3 regions of the Peribacillus phoenicis genome follow, and region 2 is predicted to be linked to each of the others. Evidence: riboswitches for the same ligand, from Rfam matches in the RefSeq annotation. Region 2 holds a riboswitch; each other region holds the start of a gene.

Region 1 (7,805 bases), 370 kb from region 2:
AAACGCTCGGACGTAAAACCTTTAGGTACTTTGAGCCAGGCAAAAAATGATGCCGCAGGAGCTTTGACATCCCAGCCGATTGCCCTCAATCCCTCAATGAAAACATTCCTTCGGCCCTCGTACATCTGCACTAACTGCTCTACACAGCTCTGCGAGTCAAGCAAAGCGCTTGCCGCAGCTTCTTGTATCGCCGGGAATAGACTCACATAAAGATGGTCTTGTAATAGTTCAAGAGCTTCTATGACACTCTTATTCCCCACTGCGAAGCCGACTCTCCACCCTGCCATATTGTATGTTTTCGATAGTGTGTATATTTCTATTCCTATTTCCTTCGCTCCCTCTGACTGGAGAAAGCTTACCGGTTTTTTACCGTCGAATCCTATCGCTCCATAAGCGAAGTCGTGGACCACACAAATTGAATGCTCTTTTGCAAAAGAGACGGTCTCATCAAAGAAACTTTCAGTTGCAGAAGCACCTGTGGGATTGTTCGGATAGTTCAAGAACATCATTTTCGCTTTATCAAGTACTTCTTTATGTATGTCACTGTATTTTGGAAGAAAATCATTTTCTTCTGTCAAGGGCATGAACTCGGTCTTTGCCTGGGCTAAAACAACACCGGAAAGATAATCCGGATAGCCGGGATCCGGAACAAGAATCGTATCACCCGGATTCAATAAACACTGCGGCAGTTCGACAAGACCTGCCTTTCCCCCGAAGAGAATCGCCACTTCACTTTTCGGATCCAGCTTGACACCGTATTCACGTTCATAAAAGACGGCAGCAGCATCTTTTAAATATTGATGCCCCCGGAATGGCGAATATTTATGATTAATCGTTTTTTCAGCGGCAGACTGCAAGCTTTTCACGATATGGTCTGGTGTTGGCTGATCAGGGTTTCCCTGACCTAAATTTATGACATCATGTCCTTGCTCCGTGATGGCATTGACTTTTGCGACTAGTGAGGCAAAAAACTGCTTAGGCAGGTCCTGAAGCTGTCTGGATTTTTCGAATTGCACCATTTATACACCTTCTCTGAAATTTCTTGAAATTCTAGTCACAAATGATATATGTTTATCATAGTCTTGTAAAGCATTTTTTACATATGGGGGTTTTAAACGATGAAGTGGAAAATAGCTTGTATTCAAATGGATATAGCATTCGGGCAACCGGATATCAATTTTCAGGTTGCGGAACAATGGTTGGAAAAAGCAGCACGGTCGGAACCCGATATCGTCATTTTACCAGAGCTTTGGACAACCGGATACGACTTAAGCAGGTTAAATGAGATTGCAGATCAAGAGGCCGAAAAAACGATTGAATTTCTTAAAACACAGGCAAGGAAACACGAGATTCACATCGTAGGCGGTTCCATTGCGAAAAAAACGAGCAAGGGAATCTATAACACCATGATCATCATCGATAAACAGGGAAATCTCATAAAAGAATATGATAAGCTTCACTTATTTCAGTTAATGGATGAACATCATTTCCTGAAGCCAGGAGAAAAGGATGGTTTATTTACTCTTGATGAAAAAATATGTGCTGGTTTCATTTGTTATGACATCCGTTTCCCTGAATGGCAGCGAGCCCATACCGCTAAAGGCGCCGAAGTTCTATTCGTTACGGCTGAATGGCCAAAGCCGAGACTCGATCACTGGAGAGCCTTATTGATTAGCCGTGCCATCGAGAACCAAGCCTATGTTGTAGCCGTTAATCGCTCAGGCTCTGATGTCAATAATATATTTGCCGGTCATTCCTTGATTATTGATCCTTGGGGAAATATCATAAGTGAAGCCGGAGAAGGAAACGAACTCCTGACAGGCACCTTGGACTTCAATAAAGTTTCGGATGCACGTAACAAAATACCTGTATTCGAAGATCGACGTCCTGATTTTTATTAATTTACCCATTGACAAACTATTTAAAAAGTTGATATTATTTTCCCGAAGATTAAAATTTCAGAAAACATTTACTCTTATCAAGAGCAGGCTGAGGGATAAAGGCCCTATGAAGCCCAGCAACCGACTGTAATACCATTGTGAAATGGGGCGGATTCACCGCCGGATTATAAAATCCACAGAGCACGGTGCTAATTCCACCAGAATTCATATTCTGGAAGATAAGAGGTCCGAAGCCAAAACTTCTGCCTCTTTCTATATGAAAGAGGCTTTTTTATTCTTATTTTGAATCCGGAGGGGAAAAGAATGACTCAAAACCATTCAAATTTTAAGAGATTGACAAACGAAACAGCTATAACCCTTGCAAAAAAACTTGGGTTGGTCAATGCGGATGCAAGTTTAACATGTAAAGAAATCGGCGATGGAAACTTAAATTATGTTTTTCATATTACAGACACAGTCACAAATAAAGGAATTATAATTAAACAAGCGGTCCCTTATGCCAAGGTACTTGGCGAAAGCTGGCCGCTGACATTGAAAAGAGCTGCGATTGAGGCGAATGCGTTGATTCATTTCAGAAGTTATTGCCCAGAATTCGTACCGCAAGTCTATTATTCTGATGAACAGCTTGCCATCACGGTCATGGAGGATTTATCGCACTTGAAAATCGTTAGAACAGGATTGATCGAAGGAGATTCATATCCATTGCTTTCTCAGCATATTGGTGAATATGTTGCGAAAACGGCATTTTATACATCCGATTATCATTTAGAACCCTCTGCGAAAAAGGAAGTGGCCCGACATTTCACGAATCCCGAACTCTGCAAAATCACTGAGGTCTTTATTTTCACGGATCCATTTTTTGAGGAACTCCCGGGAGATTTCGAGGTGGAATTGACAGATGCCGCCAAAAATATATGGAATGATAAAGAAGTGATCCTTGAGGTCGCTAAGCTGAAACAAAGCTTTGAAACCGAGCAGGAAGCCTTGCTTCATGGTGATTTACATACTGGAAGTATATTTGCAAGTAAAACTGAAACAAAGGTTATCGATCCGGAATTCGCTTTTTATGGTCCAGTTGGTTTTGACCTTGGTCAATACACCGCCAACCTTCTCTTTCAGGCAGTCACACGTAATAGCGCTGGAAAGGAAGAGATTTTCACACACCTTAATGAATTTTGGAATGCCTTTGAAGAAACTTATTCCGAATTATGGGAAGGCCAAAATAAAAGCCCATTTCGCCATGTGAAAGGTTATCTGCCTTATTTACTGACAAAATTTAAAAAAGATGCATTCGGCTTTGCCGGCTGTGAAATGATTCGGCGAACCATCGGACTTTCCCATGTTGCCGATTTAAATGTCATTGAAGATAAAGAAACAAGGATCGCTGCCAAAACGGCTACATTGGAAATTGGTGCTTTTTTAATTAAAAAACGAGAAGAATTGGATGTTCCAGCTGTAATTGAAGCGTTGAAGCAACGTACACTGCCATCTTATTCAACCATTTAAAAGGAGACCTGCACATGACAAAACTAGCACCATTACCTTATTCGGTACAATGGGCTGATTCCCATATTACATTATTAAATCAACAAGCCCTGCCTTCCATAACTGAATTTATTGAACTTCATTCTGTTGATGATGTATATGACAGCATTTTGACATTAAAAGTTCGCGGTGCCCCAGCAATTGGACTGACAGCAGCATTTGGTGTTGCACTTGGTGCCAAACAGGAAACAACCACTGAATTAGCCGAATTCAAGAAAAATGTAGCAAGGCATATTGAAAAACTCGCCTCGTCACGGCCAACTGCTGTCAACCTTTTTTGGGCGTTAAGGAGGATGGAAATTACCCTGCAAGCTGCGCAAAGCATTTCAACTGCCAAGGAAGCACTTGTATCGGAGGCTAAAGCCATCTTTGCTGAAGATGAAGAAATGTGCAGGAAAATCGGGGAACATGGTTTATCCTTATTCACTAGAGGAGATTCCATTCTAACGCATTGTAATGCTGGGGGAATTGCCACGGCTCGGTATGGCACAGCCTTGGCTCCCTTCCACCTGGCTAAAGAAAAGGACTTTCCGCTAAAAGTGTATGCATGTGAAACAAGGCCTGTCCTGCAAGGGGCGCGTTTGACTGCTTGGGAATTGATGCAAGCGGGGGTGGATGTCACATTAATTTCTGATAATATGGCTGCCCATACGATTCACCAGAAAGCAATAAATGGCATTATCGTCGGTGCCGACAGAATTGCGGCTAATGGAGATACAGCCAATAAAATCGGGACATTGGGATTGGCCATATTAGCCAAGCACTTTGGTATCCCTTTTTACGTGGCCGCTCCATCAACCACATTCGACCTTACTCTCGAGTCCGGCACTTCCATCCCGATCGAAGAACGGAATGAAGCGGAAATCACCTTCATTCAAGGTGTTAGGATCGCTCCCGAAAACGTGAAGACTTTCAATCCTGCCTTTGACGTTACACCGAATCATCTAATTACAAGCATCATTACCGAAAATGGCATCATAACACCGGATTTCATTAAAAACATCCCGCTTTTTGTTAAATGATCCAGGTTGCTTTATTGATGATAAAAAACGAGAAGGATTTCGTATCCCTCTCGTTTTTGTGATTATTCTTGCGAGGTCCACAATACAATTTTTATTTTTTGGAAAAGAACTCCTGAAGTGCCTTCTTATTTTTAGTGTAGTCCATCTCCAAAACGGCTCCGGACTGGGGATATATTTCATCTTTAAAGCTTCCTTCCACTGGAACCCTTAAGGTTTCGACGGTGTCCGGTGTATGGAAGACGGCTTTTGGACCCATTTCCATTATTGTTTTCAGTCCAATATCTGTATCCAAGTACGAGAGTCCTTGTTCGATTATACTAGGAAGGGCTGCCATCCCTTCGAAGGACGAGATTTGATTTATAAACGCTGTTTTTAATTGAACCATTACTTCTTGTTGACGCTCAACCCTTCCAAAATCACTTTCATCGTCATGTCTAAAACGGACATATTTCAATATTTCCTCCCCATGTAAAACATTTTTACCGACGCTTGCTTGAATGCTCATATCATCAATGATTTCCTGGTCCACATTCACCGCTACCCCCTCAGGTGCAAGTAAATCGACCATCTTCACGAATCCCTGAAAGTCAATTACCGCTACATGATCGACCTTGACACCAAAGTTTTCCTGTATGGTTTTCTTGAGAAGTTCCCTTCCACCATAATAATAAGCTGCATTTATTTTGTTATATCCTGATTTATTCCCGGGGATTTTCACATAACTATCACGCATAATCGAAGCCAGCTTCAGTTTTTCCTGCTCAGGAAAATATTTTGCCAGTATAATCGCATCTGATCGAGAATTTTCCTCTCCCCTTGTATCAACACCAATTAACAGAAATGTTTTCACGCTTTCCTGGTTCTCTTCTTTGGTTAGTTTTTTTTCCGTACCTGCATTTCCATTTTGTTTGGGTAAAGGGGCATAAGTGCAGCCTGCCAGAATCAAGATCAATAGATATATGAACAATACCTTTTCTTTCATTACCTCACCTCATCGGAAAATTACCCCTATTCTCTGCCTAATATTGGAATCCTATGCATTAAACGACAAAAATAGCCTGCCAACGATAATCGCTGACAGGCTATTCGGGCAAAATCATTTATTGATTTCTTTCTTTAATACTTCTACCGCCTTTTTCACTTGTGTGTCATTCTTAAGGATTTTCTCCTGGATGACCTGCATCAATTTCATGGTAGTATCATCTTTAATGGTGCCAGTTTCTTTAATTTTTTGTTCCCTTTGGAATGCTGTGACCGCATTCGTTGTTGCTTCATCAAAGAATCCATCTACCTTACCCGGATCATGTCCCGCTTCCTTCAGCATCTCTTCAGCAGCTTTCACTTCACTCGAAGAATCAGATGCTTTCAATTCCTTATCGGGCGAAATGTACGGAAGGCTGGCATAACCAGGAAGCTTCACAGTAATATCCGGCTTGATCCCTTTTTTATGAATCCAATTGCCTTCAGGAGTCAACCATTTAGCTGCCGTATATTTGAAGTTAGATCCATCTTCAAAGTCTTCGGCAGTCTGCACTGTCCCTTTCCCAAATGACTTGACACCAATCAATGGAATGTCCGCAGATTCACTGACAGCCGCTGCAACGATTTCAGAAGCACTGGCACTTCCGTCATCAATCAACACGACTACCGGGATTTTCAGTTCTCCATCATTCTCCGATTTATAGACTTGTTTTTTCCCGCTGCGCTCCTCAACTTGAAGGACCACTTCCCCATTAGGTATGAACAGGCTTGCCATTTCTATTGCTTGATCAAGCAGTCCCCCCGGGTTTCCCCGCAAATCCAATACGAGACCCTTCATATCCTTCTTGGACATTTCTTCAAGCGCCGTTTTCAGCTCTTGGACTGTATGTTCGGAAAAACTGGTGACTTGAATCTTGGCAACTCCATCATCAAGCATTTCCGCATAAACCGTCTCAATCGGAATTGTGTCCCGTTTAATGGTGAGCTCAATCGGTTCCGACTCACCAGCTCTTGAGATGGATAGATCCACTTTCGTACCCTTCTCGCCCCTGATTTTCAGGACAGCTTCAGAAGAGCTTAGCCCTTCAACGCTTTTACCGTCCACACTTAAAATGATATCATTCGGCTTTACCCCCGCTTTTTCTGCTGGGGACCCTTTTATAGGTGAGACGACCATGATTTGTCCATCCTGCTCCTGAATCTCGGCACCGATTCCTTCAAAAGATGAAGAGATGCTTTCATGGAAACTAGATGCTTCCTTTTTATCCATATAAGCAGAGTAGGGATCATCCAATGATTTGATCATTCCATTAATTGCGCCGTCAACCAGCTTTTCTTCATCAACCTCTTCATAATAGTTATCTTTTATCTTATCGTATGTAGTATACAGCTTTTCAAATTCCGCATGCTTATCCGGTGCTAATGACTCTACTTTTTCATCTCCAAAGGTCAAGGCTATTGTAGTAATCCCTGCAGTTAGAAATATGACTAAGAAAATCCCCATAATGAACGTAAACTTCTTTATTTTAATGAATTTCCCTGCCTCTTTTGGCTGTTCTTGATTTTCTTCTTCCACTGAAGCCTCACCACTTTCATTCTTCATGACGATATAAACGATTTCTTTCTATTTTAACAGCTTTCATGACAATCGAAAAATAATTGTTATCAAAAATAACAACTTATGACCATATGTATTTTTTTACGCTTCGCAAACGTTAAAGCATAGAGAAAACTCCCTGGACTACAGGCATCTATTGACATTACAAAAATGGGGCTACCAAGGAATAACTGAGCCTGTATCCAACTGTCATTATACAGCTTCACTTATTCCTGGTCACCCGCCTGTCATTTACATCCAATTATCAGTCCTGGATCGCTGCTTCCAATGCCACTTCAACCATTTCGTTAAAGGTTGACTGGCGCTCATCCGCCGACGTTTCCTCACCGGTTAAAATGTGATCGGAAATGGTTAATACAGATAATGCTTGGCGGCCAAATTTAGCAGCAAGCGTGTATAGCGCTGCTGATTCCATTTCGATTGCAAGGATTTGGTATTTTGCCCATTTTTCCAAATCACTATTATCGTTATAAAACTGATCGGCCGTAAAAACATTACCGACCTTCAATTGCAAGCCCTTAGCTGTGCCAGCGTCATAAGCTTTTCTTAGTAATTCGAAATCCGCCGTTGGGGCAAAGTCCACCCCGCCGAAAGTCATGCGGTTCATTTGGGAATCGGTGGAAGCACTCATTGCAAGGATCACATCCCTGACTTTTACATCCTTCTGAATCGCTCCTGCAGTTCCCACACGAATCAGCTTCTGGACATTATAGCTATTCATCAATTCATTCACGTAAA
Region 2 (7,805 bases):
CCATCAATTTCTTTAGTTGCTGGATTGAAAGAAACGCAGTTGATTTCAGCATTTGATGCATTATGGATATTAGCACTTATGGACATTTTATATTTCCTAGGAAGGTTCGAATAGTCTTCGTTAAGGCGGAAATACTCAAATACATCATATAGAACCTCGCGTGTATCGAAAAGTTCGTCAGGATCGATGCCTGCCAATGCATTCCCGATGATATTGCGTGTGATATCACCACAAGCACCAGCCGTAGTCATTCCAACCTTTTCCAAACGATTTAAGATATCCGGGACTTGTTCAATGGTCAGCCAATGGAATTGAATGGCTTGACGGGTTGTAATGTCATATACACCCCTCCCGTAATCTTTAGCGATGTTTGCCAGCGTAATTTGTTGATCATAAGTCAGGATACCGCCGGGAATAACGACACGCATCATCCAATAACCAGCTTCTTTTGGCCGTTGCAGGTAGAGACCCGCCCACTTGAACATATCCCAATTTTCCTTAGGGATGGAATCAAAACCATTTGCTGCGTAATGTGGAATATCATCAAATATCTTCAAGCCGTCTTTTTCCAATTTCCAGACTTCCGTTTTATTTTTAGCGATTAGTGGATTTTCCGACCAAAATTTCTCGTAAACCATTATATTATCCTCCTTGATTAAATCGCTTTCTTTGCTGACAAATAACCGATTACCTGTTCAACGCACTCTTCAATGCTGTACTGGTCGGATTCTAAAATGATTTCCGGTTGTTCAGGTTCTTCGTAAGGAGAGTCGATTCCGGTAAAATCTTTAATGATTCCCTTACGCGCCTTGTCATAAAGACCTTTAGGATCACGCACTTCGCACTCTTCGATCGGACACTTTATGTATACTTCAATAAACTCCCCTTCTTCAAGTAAATCACGTACAATCTGCCGATCTGCCCTGAAAGGTGATATGAAGGCGGTCAATACGAACTGCCCACTATCCACGAATAACTTGGAAACCTCACCGATTCGCCTAATATTCTCGGTTCTGTCCTCTTCAGAAAAACCTAAATCTTTATTCAAACCATGACGGATATTATCACCATCCAAAACATAACTTCGAATATTCCGATTATATAACTCTTTAGCGACTGCATTCGCAATCGTTGATTTTCCGGAGCCCGAGAGACCAGTGAACCATAGAACTGTGCTTTCATGGCCGTTCTGCTTCCGGCGGAGCTCCTTGGTCAATGACGTTTCATGCCAAGTGACATTCGTACTTTTACTCATTAAAAATCCCCCTCTTCATGTGATCCTTCAATTTATGTCCGATCAGTTATAAACTTCATTCTTTTTTAGACCTTCGATCAACACCTCGATGACTTCCTTACGGCTAAAGGTAGCTGGAGGAATTTCTCCGTTACGCAGCATTTCCCTTACCTTCGTTCCAGACAGGATGACATGGTCTTCCTTGCCATGCGGACAAGTTTTAGCGGAAGCCATATTGCCACATGCTTTACAGTAAAAGCTATGTTCAAAGAATAATAGCGTGATCCCTAACTCATCTGCGTTGAAATTCCCAAAGATTTTTTGAGCATCATATGTTCCATAATAATCGCCCACACCCGCATGATCACGTCCGACGATAAAATGTGTGCAACCATAATTTTTACGGACCATCGCATGGAAAATGGCTTCCCTAGGTCCTGCATAACGCATGGCAGCAGGGAAAACTGCAAGGGAGACGCGATCCTTAGGATAATATTTTTCAAGCAGCACTTTATAGCTTTCCATTCTTACATCTGCCGGAATGTCATCTGATTTGGTGGCACCTACAAGAGGGTTTAAGAATAAGCCGTCGACTATCTCCAATGCTGTCTTTTGAATGTATTCATGTGCACGGTGAACAGGGTTCCTCGTTTGGAAGCCGACAACCGTTTCCCAGCCTTTTTCAGCAAAAGCTTTCCTTGTCTCGACTGGGTCCAAATAGTGAGCTTGAAACTGCGGACGCTCTATTCTCTTGATCAACTTTATTTCCCCACCGACATATACATCACCGCGGTTATATAAATTTTTCACTCCAGGATGCTTCTCATCATCCGTTTGATATACTAATGTCGCTTCCAATTGCTTATCTGGCGTGTAAATATCGGAAACGGAGAGAATCCCGTATGTTTCACCTTCATGAGTCAACGTTACTTCTTCACCTATAGTAAGGGTTTCTGCAGTTTCTTCGGTCAAAGGAAGCGTAATTGGGATGCTCCATACATGACCGCTGCTAAGCCTCAAATCCTTGACCACTGTCTCGTAGTCACTTTTTGTAAAGAATCCTTTAATTGGACTGTAGGCACCAGTGCCTATCAATTCAAGATCACTTAAAGCAATTTGATCGATTTCGATTGACTTTGTTATTTTACTAATATCATAATTTGGTTCCCAAAGATCGATTAATGTTCCTCCGTGCGGTAAACTGATTGTCATGCTAATTTCCCCCTATGGTTTCTATTTATTTAAGCCTATGGTTTCTATTTATTTAAGCCTATGGTTTTTATTTATTTAAGATAAATGCAATCCGCATTCCGTTTTTTGAGCTCCTTGCCAACGGCCAGAGCGTAAATCATCTGCATTGAAGGCTGGTGCTGTACATGTTTTACATCCAATGCTCGGATATCCATTATCATGCAGGATATTATATGGAAGTCCGTTTTTGTGGGCGTAGCGCCAAACATCTTTCCATGTCCAATGTATGAGTGGACATATTTTAACTGACTTGAACTTATTATCCTTATTGATATACTCGGTTAAAGCCCTTGTTTCGGATTGCTCCCTCCGCAGTCCCGAAAGCCATGCTGTTGCCGTTGAAAGCACATCGGTAAGCGGAATGATTTTACGGATATTACAGCACTTATTTGAATCTCTAACCCATAATTCATCCCCATATTCCGCTGCTTGTTCCTCTAGCGTCAAGGCAGGTTTCTTCATTTCGATCGAAAGCTTTGGATATCGCTTTTTCACTTGCTCGATCAATTGATAAGTTTCCTCAAAATGAACATCTGTATCAAGGAAAACTATTTTGGCAGAAGGATTGACCTTCGCCAATAAATCCGTAAGCACGATGCCTTCAATGCCAAAACTGCAAGCATAAATCAGTTCGTTTCCAAAATGGTCATTCGCCCATTGCAGAACTTCCAAAGCACCTTTTGTCTCACTGTCTTCGGGAAATACAGGGAAATCCCCAGTGTTGAAATTTTCATAGTTTATTAATGCAGCCAACTTTGTAGCCCCCTCTAAAAACTTGCTGTATCAGGTTAGAGTAACTGTTGATCAATGCCCGTTGTAATCTTCTCCAGTTTGTTTGACTCTAGGAAAAAAGAGACGAATCTAACCAATACTCTCTCTATATCAGTTAAACCCGCCTCTAGTTTTTCTAGTCAGCAGATACCTTATTTAATTCTTAATTTTTCATTTCTTTCCATTTGAATGATTTTACCATCCTGGACAATAAGTGTAATGGATCCATATTTCATAGAATTAAGCATTTCTTGAAGTCGTTCAAATATTTCTTCAAGCTGATTCTCTTTATCCAAGCCTGTTCCTCCTTTAAGAAAATCCGCGAATTTCTTATTTTCACCGCTGGTTCAATGAATTTCTTAGATTTATATAATTCCAAACAACCTTACATTGTTATGGTTTGCCTACAACTTTCCCAAAAAACAAAAATCTTTCCATGATGGAAAGATCCCAAGGTAAATATCTTTACCTTATCTTCCAAAATGATCAACATTTTGTTGGAGGTAGCACCTTGCATCGATCATGCAGGTTGCTGGACTTCAAAGGGCCAATTCCCTCCGTCGCTCTGGATAAGTTTTATTATTTTAAATATTAACATATATTTAATCCTTGTCAATGGAGTTTTCTTATAAAATAACTTGGTTTAATATTATGGATGAACTGTTATTTTTATACACACTATTCCGATTATGATTTTATGTTCATGTAAATATGAAAATAGACTCGTCTTTTTAGATAAAGCATCCAAAAAAATGAGTCTATTTTCATTAACAAACCTATTATTGGCGCCTGTCATTCTTTGAAAAAATAATTTCTCGAATTCCAGTACTTTTTATAGAAGGAATTACTCGAATTCATTAATTTCTTAACTGTATCGCTTCTACAAATTCTTGAACTTGACTCTGGACGCGATCAATTAAATGCAAATCATTTATCGGGTTTTCTGAATTCTGTTTATCTATTTCTTTATCAACGAAATAAATCCCCTGCAGCGGCTCGCCTTTTAATATTGAAATTAATGGTTTAAGTGCATAGTCAATCGCCAATAGATGCCTGTTACTTCCGCCAATCATGATTGGCAGTACTGGCTTACCCTTAAAAGCACCTTCTGGCAACAAATCGATCAAGGCCTTCAATACACCTGTATAAGAAGCCTTATAAACCGGTGAACCAATAATGACACCTCTAGCTGCTTGAATTTTCTCTGAAAGCTTTAAGATATCTTCGCTATTATATTTGCCTTGGAATAAATCATCTGCTGAGAAATCCGTAATTGAGAAATAAGCTGTGGTAAAACCTTCGTTTTCAACTAATGATTGAATATGTTTTAGTGAAATGTCCGTTCTGGACGGAATAGCCGGACTTCCTGATAAAATTACGATATCGGTCATTTAATCTCCCCCTCCAATATTACATGATTTCCAGATAAAATCTTCGTAAGCATTTCGTACAGCATGCATTTATCGTAATAGTCTGAAAAATATAAGTCAAATCTTACACTCTGGTTTAAAAAATTTTCAAGTTTACTCCATCGGATCTTAAGGAAAATAAAACGGTCATATTGAAGGGCTTGAGCATCAAGCCGTAAATATGACCGTTTCATTATGTATGTTTTTGTTTGCCATGAATACCATATACCAAAAGTTGAGCAATGCTCTTAATTCGTTCAGAAGTAAAATATGGCTCCTTTTTCTGCTGATGGATCTCATAATGTGTAGATAATGCCAATGTGAAAGAAATGATCCCTACATTAAATAGGATAATATCAGAGATATACTGTATCTCACCACTATCTATTCTCTTCTGTATTTCAATATGCCTGGCATTCGGCTTGAAAATCTGATCTACATATTGCTTAGAAATATCTTGATCAAATTGTGTTTCCCTGAATAGTATCGAAAACTGTTCTTTATTATCAAGAATTTTATTTATCATGGTGCAAACATGATTCTCCACTAGATCATCCGTAGATAGATGGCTAGTCCCATCTTCAGATTCCTCTTTCTCATCAGGGGTAATGGTAGCCAATAGCAAATCTTTTTTGCTGTCAAAGTATTTGTAAATAGTAGCTTCGGAAACATTGCAAGCAGAGGCAATTTCATTCGTTCTTGTCATGTCAAAACCTTTAGTGGCAAAAAGAGTCCGGGCTACATTTATGATTCGTTCTTTCGTTTGCTGCCCTTTTTTCAAAAATATCAACCTTCTTTTATAATGATAAGACCGGTTTCACCAATCTATTTTCCATGATATCCCGATGGTATCAATCGGTCAATATTACCTTTGATTCATTAGAATTCAATATTCCCATATATCATAAATAGAAAACATCGTCTGATTGGGACGATGTTTTCTTATAGAGAAAATCACTTAAAGGATGCATAGCCATCATCGACCATGACTACACTTCCATTGATCGCATCCGCTTCCTCTAAAGATAATAGATAGACGGCATTTGCAACGGCTTCTGGCTTAATTAATTTACCGCGCATTTGACTTGCATTCAATTTATCGATGATTCCCATATCTTTATAGCCTTGAATGATAGGAGTGTCAACCCCGCCTGGCGCAATGCCCACTACCCGTATGCCATAAGCACCCAATTCCAAAGCAGCTGTCTGTGTCATCATTCTTACAGCTCCTTTAGTCGCCTGATAGGCAAAGGTTCCGTGGGAAGCTAAGTAACCAAACACAGAAGCCGTATTAATAATGACACCCTTGTTACCTAGCTCCTTCATTTTCCGTCCTGCTGCCATGATTCCAAAGGCAACTCCGTGCTGATTCACTCCAATCGTTTTGAAGTAACCCTCCATATCTTGATCGAGGATCATACCGCCTGCACCGATGCCGGCATTATTAAACATGATATCGATCCTTCCGAATGTTTCCACTGCTTTATTGATTAAGGATTCAACATCTTCCTGCTTAGAAACATCCGTTTTTACAAAAATGGCCTCTCCGCCATACGCTGTAATCTGTTCAACGGTTTCCTGTCCCATTCCTTCATTAAAATCCGCAACAACGACCTTGTCCCCTTTTGCTGCGAATTTCAAACATGTGGCCCGGCCAATACCGCTTGCTCCTCCTGTAATAACTGCAACTCTTGCTGTCATGTACATTCCCCTTTCAACACTAAAAATATAGTAAGTGTTTACTTACTTTTTTATTATAAAAGTAAGGAATATTTAATTCAAGCAATATGTATTTATATAGGGTTTTGAGCTTTCATAAGTAAAGCTGTCCTATTACTAGGACAGCTTCATTTTTTTAACAGGTTTTCAATTCGGCCTTACTTATGGATGTCTTCACCATTTCAATGAAAAGCTGCATAAAACGATCATCACCTGTTAATTCTGGATGAAACGCACTAACGAGGACATGGTCTTGTCTCGCAGCTACTACATTCTCTTCATAAACAGCCAATACTTCTACACCTTCTCCAATTCCATCAGCAAATGGCGCCCGGATGAAAACTGCCTTATAAGGGGTTTCCATTCCTTTGATTGATAGTTCAGCCTCGAAACTATCCTTTTGACGTCCAAATCCGTTCCTTTTCACGGAAATGTCCATTAGTCCAAGATAGGCCTTCTCATCGCCAGTCAATTCATTGGCCGCCAATACCATCCCTGCACATGTACCGAAAATTGGTTTTTTATCTTCGGAGAAAGTTTTGACTGGTTCCATAAATCCATAACGATCCATTAGCTTCCTCATCGTCGTGCTTTCTCCGCCTGGAATGATCAAGCCATCGATTTCCAGCAACTGCTCCGGCTTTTTTACTATAACTGCTTGTTCGCCGGCAGCTTTGATTTGATTCAAGTGTTCTTCAACTGCTCCCTGTAAACCCAAAACACCGATAGTTATCATATTACCATCCACGTTCCTGCATCCGTTCTGCCGGAGCTAGTTTGGAAATATCAATTCCTTTCATTGCACTGCCTAACTCTTTGGACAACTTGCCAATCAATTCATAATCGGTGAAATATGTAGTCGCTTGAACGATTGCGGATGCGAATTTTTCTGGAGTTTCAGATTTAAAAATACCAGACCCTACGAAAACGCCATCTGCTCCCAATTCCATCATCAATGCTGCATCTGCTGGAGTCGCAATTCCACCGGCTGCAAAATTAACTACAGGCAATTTACCTGTGCGTTTGATTTCTCTTAAAATTTCATAAGGGGCTCCAAGATTTTTTGCCTCTGTCATTAATTCATCATCACTCATGATGCTCACTTTACGAATTTGTGACTGTACCTTTCTCATATGACGCACAGCTTCCACAATATTACCCGTTCCTGGTTCTCCTTTTGTACGAAGCATTGATGCTCCTTCGCCAATACGGCGTGCAGCTTCACCTAAATCACGGCAGCCACAAACGAAAGGTACGGTGAAATCACTTTTTAGAATATGGTATTCTTCATCAGCAGGAGTCAGCACTTCACTTTCATCGATATAATCCACTCCCATGGATTCCAGGACCCTTGATTCAACGATATGACCAATCCTTGCTTTAGCCATGACCGGGATGGACACTGCATTCATTACTTCCTC
Region 3 (7,805 bases), 340 kb from region 2:
GGCGGCATTCGCTTTCGACCTTTCTCGTTTCTCGACTAACTCTTCCAAGTACACCACTTTTTTGTCAGAGTCATGTAAAATATTCGTTACAGCCAAACCATCCATCGCATCTTTGGAATATAAAACCGGTCCTTCATATTCAGGTGATATTTTAAAATCGGTGAATTTACGCGATAATGCTGCCCCTCCCACTAATATTGGGGTATTTATTCCCGCTTGCCTTAAATCCTGTGCGGTTAAAACCATTTGCTGTGCAGATTTGACAAGTAACCCAGATAGGCCAATGATGGTTGGCTCATGTTTTCGAACCTCTTCAATGATTTGTTGCGGTGCAACCTTGATCCCTAAATCAATGACTTCATAGCCATTATTGGATAGGATGATATCCACTAGGTTTTTCCCGATATCATGCACATCTCCCTTGACAGTCGCCAACAGGATTTTCCCTTTTTTAGCGCTATCTTCAGAGTTTTCCATAAGTGGTTCAAGGTGAGATACAGCCGCCTTCATCGCTTCAGCACTCTGAAGCACCTCTGCGACAATAAGTTGGTTGTCATTAAACAACCGACCCACCTCACTCATGCCATCCATCAACGGTCCATTGATGATTTCCAATGGGGTATCACCGCGCTCAATCGCTTCATTTAAATCATCAACCAATCCTTCTTTCGTTCCTTCGATAATATAGTTACCTAGACGTTCGTCCAATGGCAGGATCACACCATTATCCTTCTTCTCCGCTTTTTTTCCACGATAAAATTCGGTAAAAATCGCTAAGGTTTCCGTTGAAGTCTCAAACAGGAGTGCCTCAGCCAGTTTCACTTCCTCTTCCGGAATCAGAGCGAAACGTTCAAGTTTTTCTGTATTCACGATGGCATAATCGAGTCCCGCTTTTGTACAATGGTAAAGGAAAACTGCATTTAATATTTCCCTTCCCCTCGCTGGCAGACCGAAAGAAACGTTAGAAATGCCAAGTATCGTCAGGCATTCTGGAAACTTTTCTTTAATAGCCTTTATTCCATTCACCGTCTCTAAAGCAGATCCGATATATTGTTCATCACCTGTGCCTACAGGAAATACAAGCGGATCAAAGATGATGTCACTTTTGTTTAGACCGTATTTATTGACAAGCAGATCCACAGACCGTGTTGCCACTTCCAATTTCCGTTCAGCATCGACGGCCATCCCGATTTCATCAATGGTTCCTACGACAACGGCAGCACCATATTGATGGACTAAGGGTACTATTTTTTCAAAGCGCTCTTCACCATCTTCAAGGTTTATGGAATTAATGATCGATTTTCCTTGTGAATGTTTTAATGCTTGTTCAAGTACAACTTCATCTGTAGTATCGATGACCAATGGGACCTTCACTTTTTTGACGACCTCTTCTACGAATTCCTTCATATCGCCAAGCTCATCCCCATCAGGATCAGCAAGACAAATATCAATGACATGGGCGCCTTTTTTCACCTGGTTACGTGCAATTTCGGCTGCTGGCTCGTAATGCTTGCTGCGTATCAGCTCCTTGAATTTTCGGGAACCGATAACATTCGTCCTTTCACCTACGAATAAAGGACGCATTGAATCATCATAAATGAGCGGTTCTATGCCTGATACGGCATGACCATGGGCAGTTTCCGTAATTGTACGGGGCTTCATGCCTTCGAGGACCCTGGAAAGTTCTTTAATATGCTCTGGTGTCGTACCACAACATCCGCCAATGATATTGATCCATCCCTTTTCGGCAAATTGCTTCATTTTCTCTGCCAGGGAAGTAGGTGACTCATGATAGTGGCCTTCTTCATCAGGGAGCCCGGCATTCGGATAACAACTGATGGCACTATTCGATATATCTGCAAGTGTCCTGATATGGTCTATCATGAATTCCGGTCCTGTTGCACAATTAAGGCCGACAGCTACGGGCTTCATATGTTCAACAGATAAATAAAAAGCTTCTATGGACTGGCCGGCAAGTGTCGTGCCCATCGGTTCGATTGTTCCTGATATGATGACAGGCACATCTTTTCCCGTTTTTGCGAATGCTGCTTTGATTCCAGAAAAGGCAGCCTTGACATTAAGCATATCCTGACAGGTTTCCACCAACAGCAAATCTACACCGCCATCCAAGAGACCCAGTGCCTGTTCTTCATAAGAATCGGTTAAAATGTCAAAAGTCGTTCCGCCCGTTACGGATAGCGTTTTTGTAGTGGGGCCCATCGAGCCAGCTACATACCTTGGCCACTCCTCATTGGAATACTTTTCACAAGCTTTAACGGCAAGCTCAGCTGAAATTTTATTTAGCTTGTAGGCAATCGTGCTTATTTGGTATTCCTCAAGAACGATGCTGGTCGCTCCAAAGGTATTTGTTTCAATGATATCTGCGCCCGCTGCTAAATATTTTTCATGAATGGTTTGGATGATTTCCGGTTGCGTCAGTGATAAATATTCATTACAGCCCTCGAATTGTTCCCCGCCAAAATCGTCTGCTGTCAAATTCTCCGCTTGAAGCATGGTTCCCATCGCCCCATCAAGTAGGAGAATCTTAGAATTTAACTGATCTTGAATCGCTTTTTTATTCATGTACTGCCACCTCTGATGTCTGTTTACTATCGACTTTTCTAATATATTTCGTAAGTTCCGCCGTCATTTCATAGCGAAGGAACGGAGTGATTAAATATATGCCCTTGAATTTTTCCCTTGCCGCGTCCACCAGTTCCCGCGCGATATTAACCCCTTCCATCCTAGACTTTACAGGGTCATCCCCCGCTAAAGCCATGGCCCTTCTTACGTTATCGGGCAATTTAATGCCTGGGATCTCATTATGGATGAATTCTGCGTTCCGGGTGCTTGTCAAAGGCATGATACCGATGAAAATCGGGGTTTCTAAATGTTTTGTAGCTTCATGTACTTCTTCGATTTGCTCCACCGAATAAATTGGCTGTGTCAAAAAGGATTGAGCACCGCAGGAAATCTTCTTTTCCATTCTCAGTACGGCTTTATCCAGATATTTCACATTGGGATTAAACGCTGCCGCAATTTTAAAATTCGCCCGTTGACCCAAACTTTGACCGGAATAGGAAAGACCTTCATTAAATTGTTTGACCATGCTTATAAGGTCAAAGGAAGATAAATCATAAACCGAAGTGGCACCAGGGAAGTCCCCTATTTTTGAAGGATCTCCGGTGATGATCAATAATTCATTCAGCCCCACCGTCTGCAGACCCATTAAATGTGACTGCAGGCCAATCAAATTTCGATCACGGCATGTTATATGCACCATCGGATTAATATTCAATTGGTTCTTTAGTAAGTTAGCCAGTGCATCATTCGATATCCTTGGTGAGGCAAGTGAATTATCCGCTAATGTAATGGAATCGACCCCTGCTTTTTTCAAAACCTCAGCACCGGTCATGAAGCTCTCTATTCCCAGCTTTTTCGGTGGATCAAGTTCAACTAGGATCGTCCTTTCCGTCTTGGCCTTTTCGTACAGTGGAAGTTCCAATTCTCTTTCGTTCACTTCAATTATTTCTATTTCACGGGGTTTCGTAATTTTCTCTTTTACAGGAGCAAAACTTCCAATTGCATTCTTTACAGCTTGAATATGCAGTGGAGTCGTTCCACAGCACCCGCCTATGATAGCGGCACCTTGCTCACGAAGTTCCAGGGCACTTGAACCGAAATATTCCGGCACAGCTTTATAGACGAGCCTTCCATCCACATAATCCGGGAGGCTGGCATTAGGGTATATGGCAATCGATGCATCCTTCGGCAAGCTCACTTCTTCCAAGGCCCGGATCATATGATGTGGACCGAGACGGCAATTCACCCCAACAACATCGGCACCCAATTGCTCGAGTTTTTGAAAGGCTTCATTTAAATGGATTCCATTTTGAAGATTACCCAGTTCATGCATCGAAACATTTGCGATGATCGGCAATCCGGTTTCATTTTTTACGATTTGCAGGACGGTTTCCAGCTCTTCCAGGTCATAAAATGTTTCCAAGAGAATCCCATCAGGGTTTTCCATCAACAGACTGTATAGCTGTTCACGAAACCCCCGTTTAATCTCTTCCATGCTTAAATCCGATTTCCTGATACTCCGCTGTGCCCCTATGGTACCGAAGACATACGCATTTCCTTTTGCCGCTTTTTTAGCAAGAATGACTCCCTGGCGGTTGATTCTGCTAACTTCATCTTCAAGTCCATACCGTTTCAATTTGTTGAAATTGGCTCCGTATGTATTTGATTGAAGGATATCTGCACCAGCTTCGAGATAGGCACGGTGGATGGACTCTATTTGATTTGGATTCGTGCAGTTTAATTCCTCATAACATTGATCGATGCCATATGAGTACAATAAGGTCCCCATTGCCCCTTCCCCAACCAACATTCTTTCTTTCACTTCTTTACGAAAATTCATCATTACACCCTCTCTCAAAAACAGTCCTGTTTTTGTCGTATTTTATGAGTATGAGAGAAAAGGAAAAAAACCTTCTCAAAGAAGAAGGTTTTTTGAAACATTCTCCTCATCTATCAAGCTCTGCTTGCTGGATTTAGCACCTTTGCCTAAGCTGGTTGCTGAGGTTTCTTCGGGCCAGTCCCTCCACCTCTCTCGATAAGATCCATTTATATAATTTTCACAAGATTTCAAAATTAGATTATATTTAATTTACATTAATAATCTGTCAATTTCAATACCTGATCGACATTTTTTTCACTTTTGCAAAAATGATTCAATCTTTTGCGGCTTTAACCCTCTTCAATATTCTTTGTTTCCAGTCTTCCGCTAACGAGTCTAGAGTAAGTAAAGCCTTAGCGCCTTCCAGGCCATCTCGTTTATGAAGGATTACCTCTGCTGCATAATGAACTGAAATTTTTTCTTGCAAACGATCTATTAGCACGATTTCGTTTTGCTTATTTATCGTTCCTTCTTGAAGTACTCTTGCAAAATATCCAGTGAAACTCGTTTTCAGCACGAGTTCCAAAAACTTAGGTTCTTGATTGAAGTGGGAAATGGTCGAACAAGGTATCCTTCCCTGGTTAATTTGAACAATCACTTCGCCTATTTGATAAATATCGCCGATATACGTGGCTTCTTCCCTCATCCCCGCTACAGTTAAATTTTCACCGAATGCTGGGATATCCAGCTTTTTAGAGAATTTTTCATTCCATAATGAATAATGCTCAAAGGGGTAAAAGCACAAAGCCCGATCAGGACCTCCATGGAACTTTACATTACCTACCCCATCACCAATTATGCCTGATTTAGTCACTGTCACATTATCATGTGCTTGTTTATCCATGGCAGAAAAGATATCGACATTCGAAAAAATTTCCTGTTTCGGCTTTCCGGCATGAAGTGATTTGATTTTTCCATTTTCCATTTTGCATCTTCCATTCATATTTAATTTATATCATCCTATATGTATAAATTATACTAAAAATCCATTTATTCTGTAGCTTTTTATAAGTATATGAAGTGAAAAAGCCACATGAGCCGTTAAATGGGCGAAATATCATTGATTTCCAGAAAAATTCATAGGATAGTTTCAGTAATTTTGTTGCTATTTCAGAATTAAATATGGTAGAATATGAACACAATATATAGTCGAAAACTACAACCGTTCGCCTATATGTTGATTTTCACGATTGAATTCCTCATTGTCGCTCTTTAGGGAGCGAATTTTTTTTGCTTTCATTAATATCCACTAATTCCCTGTAATTCCATTCATTTTCTTGCATCGTGATCGACTTACCTATTTGTACTTTCCTTCCCTCCTTATCAAGTCCCTTTCATTTCCTTATTAGAAGCCTGATTCCTTGCAAAAACAAGCAGAAAGCCGAGCGACATCATGCGTCTTCCGCTCAGCTTCCTGTTTACGCTTGTTTCTTTTTTTTCGGTGCCGCTTTCTTTCGGGTCGTCTTTTTCTTTTCCGGTTCATCATGTTTTGTACGGTCTATGGATGCCTGTAATGCCTCCATTAAATCGGTTACATTGTTGGAAACTGGTTCTTTTGTTTTCGCTGTAATCGTCGTCTGTCCCGTTTTCTTTGATTCAATTAATTCTAGTAACGCGGTTCGATAGTCATCGGTGTATTTTGTCGGATCGAAAGTAGTCGTTAATTGATCTATCAATAATACGGCAGTATCGATTTCTTTTTTTACAATGGTATCATTGGCAGGGATATTCGGAACATCCGCTGTGGAGCGGACTTCATCCGGATAATGAATCGTTTCCATCACCAAGGTATTATCAACGACTCGGATAACCGCCATTTGTTCTTTAGAGCGAATGATGATTTTTGCCAACCCCACCTTATTCGATTCCTTGAGGGCCTGCCTCAAAAGGGAATAAGCTTTTATCCCCCCGTCATTAGGGGACATGTAATAACTCCGGTTAAAATAAATGGGATCTATTTCTTCAATTTTAACGAAATCCACGATTTCCACGGCTTTTTCTTCGTTTTGTTTTTTCAGTTGCTCCAGTTCATTGTCTTCCAATACAACAAACTTTCCCTTTGTATACTCAAAAGCGCGGACTATATCATCCTTCCCCACTTCTTTCTCGCATACCGGACAAACCTTTTCGTATTTAATCGGTGAATGACATTCCTTATGCAACGTCCTTAAAGATATATCCTTATCCTCCGTTGCAGCATGAAGTTTAATCGGAATGTTCACCAAACCGAATGATATGCTCCCCTTCCACATCGTATGCATATTCGTCACCTCATAACTTATTTTTAATGAGAAGAACAATTTTATTATTCCCCTTTGTTCAAAAAAAACCGAAAAAACAATTGCCAACTCTAACACTTCGTTTTTTTGGCAAAATAATGGTATCAATTATTTGCGGAGGTAAATACAAAAATGAAACCGATGCTGCCTACCTATTACCCTGAAGCCCCCAACTCCAAGGATTGGCGTTATGAAGTCAAATATGACGGCTTTAGGGCTATATTAACGATAGACTCCGATACCATAAGCATTTCGAGTCGGAATGAGAAGGAATTATCACCACAATTTCCAGAAATCATTGCTTACATCAAAGACCTGGGCCTGGAAGATTATCTCCCGCTTCAGTTAGATGGAGAATTGGTCTGGCTTACCAATCAGGCGAAAGCAGACTTTTTTCAAATACAGTGGCGAGGACGCCTTGGGAAACAATCCTTAATTTCAGAAAATGCCCGCTTTTCCCCATGTCGGTTTATAGCGTTTGACCTGCTTCGCATCAGCGGAAAAGACGTAGCAGCTAAACCTATGGTGGAACGAAGGGAATTGATGTTGAATATGGGGGGAAAACTCGGTCTTCCCATGCCTCCTAATCCCAACGATAAGGCTTTGATACAATTAATAGAGAGTTTTGACGTTTTGGATAATGCCTTGAATAAGGTCACCCTGTTAGATGGCGAAGGGGTTGTCGCCAAGGAAATTCGGGGTGCTTGGCAAGAAGGAAGACGTACAACAGCTTGGATTAAGGTGAAAAATTGGAAGACCGTTTCTTGTTTCATTACAGCATTGCACAAAGAAAATGGTTACGTTTCCCTCGCAGTTTTCAAAGAAGGTGCCGTAACGAAAATCGGAAGTGTCAAAAATGGACTGAGTGCTCGAGATAAAAGTATATTGCATCAATTGATCAAGCAAAATGCATCAGATGAAGATGCACAATTTTTTTATATCCATCCATCCATTTGCATCGAAGTTCAATTCTTACACGTATATGAGGAAAATGAACTGCGTGAACCTCAGTTTTCGCAATGGCTTTTGCAAACGACTCCCGATGAATGTACCTGGGAGAAATT

What was found. A riboswitch is a leader RNA that binds a small molecule or an ion and turns the genes downstream of it on or off. The one in region 2 is predicted to bind S-adenosylmethionine.
Region 1: linked by a shared signal. The riboswitch ahead of mtnK (S-methyl-5-thioribose kinase) and the one ahead of ABC374_RS12245 (YezD family protein) in region 2 are both predicted to bind S-adenosylmethionine.
Region 3: linked by a shared signal. The riboswitch ahead of ABC374_RS13825 (bifunctional homocysteine S-methyltransferase/methylenetetrahydrofolate reductase) and the one ahead of ABC374_RS12245 (YezD family protein) in region 2 are both predicted to bind S-adenosylmethionine.

Annotation. Positions count from the first base shown of each region.
Region 1 is NZ_JBDFMF010000001.1:2,862,968-2,870,772, forward strand. It holds gene ABC374_RS13990 (pyridoxal phosphate-dependent aminotransferase) at 1-1,019, opposite strand, end outside; gene ABC374_RS13995 (carbon-nitrogen family hydrolase) at 1,119-1,901, shown strand; SAM riboswitch class I at 1,973-2,126, shown strand; gene mtnK (S-methyl-5-thioribose kinase) at 2,205-3,407, shown strand; gene mtnA (S-methyl-5-thioribose-1-phosphate isomerase) at 3,422-4,468, shown strand; gene ABC374_RS14010 (LCP family protein) at 4,560-5,450, opposite strand; gene ABC374_RS14015 (lmo1851 family serine protease) at 5,565-7,025, opposite strand; gene deoD (purine-nucleoside phosphorylase) at 7,312-7,805, opposite strand, start outside.
Region 2 is NZ_JBDFMF010000001.1:2,492,975-2,500,779, forward strand. It holds gene ABC374_RS12225 (nitrite/sulfite reductase) at 1-638, opposite strand, end outside; gene cysC (adenylyl-sulfate kinase) at 656-1,255, opposite strand; gene sat (sulfate adenylyltransferase) at 1,298-2,446, opposite strand; gene ABC374_RS12240 (phosphoadenylyl-sulfate reductase) at 2,522-3,226, opposite strand; gene ABC374_RS12245 (YezD family protein) at 3,409-3,552, opposite strand; SAM riboswitch class I at 3,724-3,832, opposite strand; gene ssuE (NADPH-dependent FMN reductase) at 4,114-4,647, opposite strand; gene ABC374_RS12255 (TetR/AcrR family transcriptional regulator) at 4,859-5,446, opposite strand; gene ABC374_RS12260 (SDR family NAD(P)-dependent oxidoreductase) at 5,620-6,366, opposite strand; gene pdxT (pyridoxal 5'-phosphate synthase glutaminase subunit PdxT) at 6,521-7,120, opposite strand; gene pdxS (pyridoxal 5'-phosphate synthase lyase subunit PdxS) at 7,122-7,805, opposite strand, start outside.
Region 3 is NZ_JBDFMF010000001.1:2,828,588-2,836,392, forward strand. It holds gene metH (methionine synthase) at 1-2,583, opposite strand, end outside; gene ABC374_RS13825 (bifunctional homocysteine S-methyltransferase/methylenetetrahydrofolate reductase) at 2,576-4,423, opposite strand; SAM riboswitch class I at 4,527-4,625, opposite strand; gene ABC374_RS13830 (MOSC domain-containing protein) at 4,737-5,387, opposite strand; gene ku (non-homologous end joining protein Ku) at 5,881-6,723, opposite strand; gene ligD (DNA ligase D) at 6,874-7,805, shown strand, end outside.